DNA from 2 places in the Mesorhizobium sp. M0715 genome. Region 2 is predicted to be linked to the other one. Evidence: predicted binding sites of a transcription regulator. Region 2 holds the regulator's gene; the other holds the start of a gene.
The links. Region 2 encodes PhoB, which activates phosphate uptake and scavenging genes when phosphate is short. Its sites were predicted from a motif close to TGTCATNNANCTGTCAT; they were not measured.

Region 1 (2,403 bases), on a different contig from region 2:
GGCTTGAGCGCGAACTGCGCCATTCCGGCGAGATTGAGCTTGAAGGGAATGGCAAAGCCGGTGCGTTTGTCGCGCTCGCGGTTTCCCCCGGTGATGCTGTCGACGGTCAGCATCATCACCTCGACGCCGACCGCCTTTGCGCGCTGCATCATCGCCCGGTTAAGACCTCGGTCCCGGTGGAAATAGAACTGGTAGACCTGTGGGCTGCTGCTGATGCCGCGCGCCTCCTCGAGGCTGACGGTGCCAAGCGAGGAGACGCCGAACATGGTGCCGTATTTGGCGGCGGCCCTGGCGACCGCGCGCTCACCCTGATGGTGGAACAGGCGCTGCAAGGCGGTCGGCGAGCAATAGAACGGCATCGCCAGCTTCTGGCCCATGACCGTCACCGACATGTCGACCTCGCTCACTCCGCGCAGCACGTTGGGAACAAGGTCGCAGGTCTCGAAGCTTTCGGTGTTGCGGCGATAGGTGACCTCATCGTCGGCCGCGCCGTCGATGTAGTTGAAGATCGGCCCGGGCAGCCGCTGCTGTGCCATCCGCCGGAAATCGGAAAAGTTGTGACAGTCGCTGAGCCGCATCATCGAATTCCAAAGGCCATGGCGGGACGAGCTTCTCGCCACCGTTCGATGCGTCGAATATCAACCTGATGCCGCCATGCCAACGGACTAATTGCCGAACTTTCGCTTGAGCACGAGCGTTAACAAAAAAGGAGCGCCTTAAGCGCCCCTTCCCGTCTAAATCCGGCTGACGAGGATTACATGCCGAGATTGGAACGAAGCTCGGCCCTGGCCACTTCATATTCAGCCTTGAAGTCGTCCCGGTTGAGCAGGACCGCGGCAATAACGCTGCCGGAAATCTTGCCCATCTCGACGTCGGACGCATAGTGGATGCCGCCGACCTCGCGGTTGTGGGCGTATTCGGCCGCACGCGCCATGATCTCGGCGCGCTTTTCCGGGACCATGTCGGACAGGATGATGCCCATCATCGTGCCTACGGTGGCATGGCCGGACGGCCAGGAACCGGAGCTCGACAGCTTGACCGCCGGCTTGACGAGATCGCTGAGCTGATGCGGGCGCGGGCGCTTCCAGACATCCTTGGCCGGGTCGACTACAGCCCCTTCGGTAGCCACCACGCGATCGAAGAAAGCGCTGAATTTCGGCAGCGTTTCCTTGTTGAATTTCGGCCCCATGACGTCGGCAAAGCGCCAGACATTCTCCTCGGCATCAGCCACCGCGCTGGCGACCATCTCCGGGGTGCGCGTCACCTGCAGCGTCAGCACCTCGCCGAGTTCGGCCTTGGTCTGCGCCGAATCGTTTGCCGGCGGCGGCGGCAGGATCATCGTCAGGTCGACGTCCTTGTTGGTGACGAAGGGCTGGGCGTCTTCCGCTTGCGCTGCCGAGCCGAGGATGAGCAGCAACAGGCCTGCCGCGAGCGATGCGTATCTTTTCATGAATGCGATCCTTTGATGAGAGCAGCACAGGATCGCCGGATGCGATGACGGCCATGTGACATGACCAGCCTCCGGAAATGCAAAAGGGCGCCTCTCGGCGCCCTTCGCGATCACTTGATTGTATGGCCTAGTGGGCCACGCCTTCCCACACCTTGCGCTTGGTGAGATAGACCAGCGCGCCGAACAAAAGCAGGAACACCAGAACGCGAAAACCGGTCTTCTTGCGGTCTTCCATATGCGGCTCGGCCGCCCACGCCAGGAAGGCGGAGACGTCGCGGGAATACTGGTCGACGGTCTGCGGCGCACCGTCATCATAGGTCACCTGGCCGTCGGAGAGCGGCTTGGGCATTTTCAGCGACACGCCGGACATGAAGTACGGATTGTAGTGGGTGCCTTCCGGGATCACCATGCCGGCCGGCGGCGTCTGGTCGTAGCCGGTCAGCAGCGAGTGGATATAGTCGGGACCGCCGGCATCGTATTGTGTGAAGATGTCGAAGACGAATTGCGGAAAGCCGCGCTCGACGCCGCGCGCCTTGGCCAGCAGCGACATGTCGGGCGGGGCAGCGCCGCCATTGGAAGCAGCAGCCGCTTCCTCATTGGCGAAGGGCGGCGGGAAATGGTCGGACGGCTTGCCGGGACGGTCGAACATGTCGCCGGCATCGTTGGGGCCGTCATGGATTGTGTACTCGGCCGACAGCGTCTTGATCTGCGCATCGGAATAGCCGAGGTCCGACAGCGTGCGGAACGCCACCAGGTTCATCGAATGGCAGGCCGAGCAGACTTCCTTGTAGACCTTGAGGCCGCGCTGCAACTGCGCCTTGTCGTAAGTGCCGAATGGGCCGGTGAAACTCCAGTCCATTTCCTTTGGCTCGTCGATCGGGAAATGCGTCGGATTGGCCACATTGTGTGCCTCTTCGGCGGCGATCGCCCGAGTGCCCGCGGCCCCAGCGGCG
Region 2 (2,403 bases):
ATAAGATCGCTTCCATTACCTTTGGAGATGGCGAAAGTATCGGCGCCATCGCCGCCGATCAGGACATCATTTCCCTTGCCGCCATCCAGCGTCTGGTGACCTGACCCGCCCTTGATGATGTTGTCCAACGCATTTCCGAACGCAAATCGGTTGGTGCCGGTAACGACGAGGTTCTCGAAATTGTCAGGGAGCTTGTAGCTCATCCATGTGTCGATCGTGTCGATCCCTGCCCCAGGATCCTCGACCACCTTGTTGTTGGTGGAATAGAGATGATAGTAGTCGTCGCCGGCGCCTCCGTGGATCGTGACAGTGACGCCGGTGTCTCCCCAGAAGGAGTCGTTGCCGGAGGTGCCATGCAGTTCCGGTCCAGACCCGGTGGCCGAGAACCAATGAGTGGAAGCGCCGGTGTAGGCAAGAGGGATGCCTTTGGCGTTTAAGACCGTGCTCATCAGAAATCCTTCCTCATGGTGTCCGACCTGGTCAAAGGTCCGGCGACCGCTCCCAAAGCAACGCTGCAAGGAACGAGATCGTTCCACGGAATCGTCATTCGATCCGAGACCGCAATAATCGGAAGGCGGATAATGAATAAGGAGGTGATGGCTCAATGTAAATTGAAGCAATTTAGTAAAATCGTATATTTATGCAGAACACACGTCGTTTAACGAACGTATATCTAAGTTAACTCAAATTTATTCTTGCATGGCTTTCTGGTCGGAGTCTGCGGGCAAGATGGCGACGTACCGCCAAGAGCGGTCATCCTCATCAGGTTTCGAATGACCGCATTTGGGCCAAAGCGTCACGTGCTCGCTCCCCATCGATGAGACGAGTGCAACATTCCACTCTTCGCGGCTGTTGGCGACCACGTGCTAATCGAGTTTTCCCGGTCACGATCTATCGGGACGGAACAGCCACCTAGTCTTCCCTGATCGCGTAACCCGCCCCACGGATGGTGCGGATGACATCAGGCATGCGGCCGTTGTTGACCGCCTTGCGCAGCCGGCCGACGTGCACGTCGACAGTGCGTTCGTCGATGTAAATCGTCTCGCCCCAGACATTGTCGAGCAGCTGGCTGCGCGAGAACACGCGGCCGGGGTGGCGCATCATGAATTCGAGCAGGCGGAATTCGGTCGGCCCGAGCCGGATCTCGCTCTTCTTGCGATAGACCCGGTGCGACTCGCGATCGAGCACGATGTCGCCGACCTTTAGCACGCTGGACAGCACTTCCGGCTTGGCCCGGCGCAGCAGCGCCTTGACCCTGGCCATGAACTCCGGCGTCGAGAACGGCTTGACCAGATAGTCGTCGGCGCCGGTCGACAGGCCGCGCACGCGGTCGCTTTCCTCGCCTCGCGCGGTCAGCATGATGATCGGCAGCCGCTCGGTCTCTGGGCGCATTCGCAGGCGCCGGCAGAGTTCGATGCCGGAAACCGCCGGCACCATCCAGTCGAGCACGAGAAGGTCGGGAACGTTCTCCTGCAGCCGGATTTCGGCCTCGTCGCCGCGCGTCACCACCTCGACCTGGTAACCTTCGGATTCAAGATTGTAGCGGAGCAGCACGCCTAGCGGCTCCTCATCCTCCACCACCATGATGCGTGGTGCGATCATCGGCTGGTCACCCCTGTTATGCCGCTGGCGCGGACATTGCCGTCTCGTCCTGCTTCGGACGATTGGCTGGCAGCTGCGTGCCGGTCAAAACATAGTAGGCATTTTCGGCGATGTTGGTCACGTGGTCGCCGATCCGCTCGAGGTTCTTGGCGCAGAACAACAGGTGCGTGCACGCCGTGATGTTGCGGGGATCTTCCATCATGTAGGTCAGCAGCTCGCGGAACACCGAGGTGTATTTGACGTCGATGCGTTCGTCATTGTTTCTGAGCGTGGCAAGCGCTGCCGGGTCGGCGGCGGCGTACTCGTCGACGACCCCCTGCACCTGGATCAGCACCAGTTGCGCCATCGCGTCGATCGAATGCGAAAGGTCGTGCGGCGTGACACTCAGCCCGACAGTGCCGACGCGCTTGGCGATGTTCTTGGCAAGGTCGCCGATGCGCTCAAGGTCGCCGGCCATGCGGATCGAACCGACCACCGCACGCAGATCGTTGGCCATTGGCTGGCGCTTGGCGATCAGCGTGATGGCGCGATCGTCCAGCTCGCGCTGGCGTGCATCCATGATGGCATCATCGGAAACCACGCGCTGCGCCAGCGCATTGTCCGAATTGAGCAAAGCCCTGGTCGAGCCACTGACCATCGAGCGGGCGAGATCGCCCATGTCGCGGATCAGCTGGCTGATCTGCTCCAGATCCTCATCGAAAGATGCGACGGTATGTTCACCCATGATCTTCGTCCCTCGTATGCCTGAGCTCAGCCGAACCGGCCGGTGATGTAGTCCTGGGTGCGTTTGTCGTCGGGGGT

Region 1: NKI21_RS07015 (acid phosphatase) is a predicted target of PhoB. The motif match lies at 1,495-1,511, and genes of this name have one in related genera.

What each region holds. Positions count from the first base shown of each region.
Region 1 covers NZ_JAMYPL010000004.1:202,485-204,887, forward strand. The annotation lists gene NKI21_RS07010 (alpha-hydroxy acid oxidase) at 1-578, opposite strand, end outside; gene NKI21_RS07015 (acid phosphatase) at 755-1,450, opposite strand; gene NKI21_RS07020 (cytochrome c1) at 1,578-2,403, opposite strand, start outside.
Region 2 covers NZ_JAMYPL010000017.1:78,868-81,270, forward strand. The annotation lists gene eglC (endo-1,3-1,4-beta-glycanase EglC) at 1-449, opposite strand, end outside; gene phoB (phosphate regulon transcriptional regulator PhoB) at 913-1,602, opposite strand; gene phoU (phosphate signaling complex protein PhoU) at 1,619-2,326, opposite strand; gene pstB (phosphate ABC transporter ATP-binding protein PstB) at 2,353-2,403, opposite strand, start outside.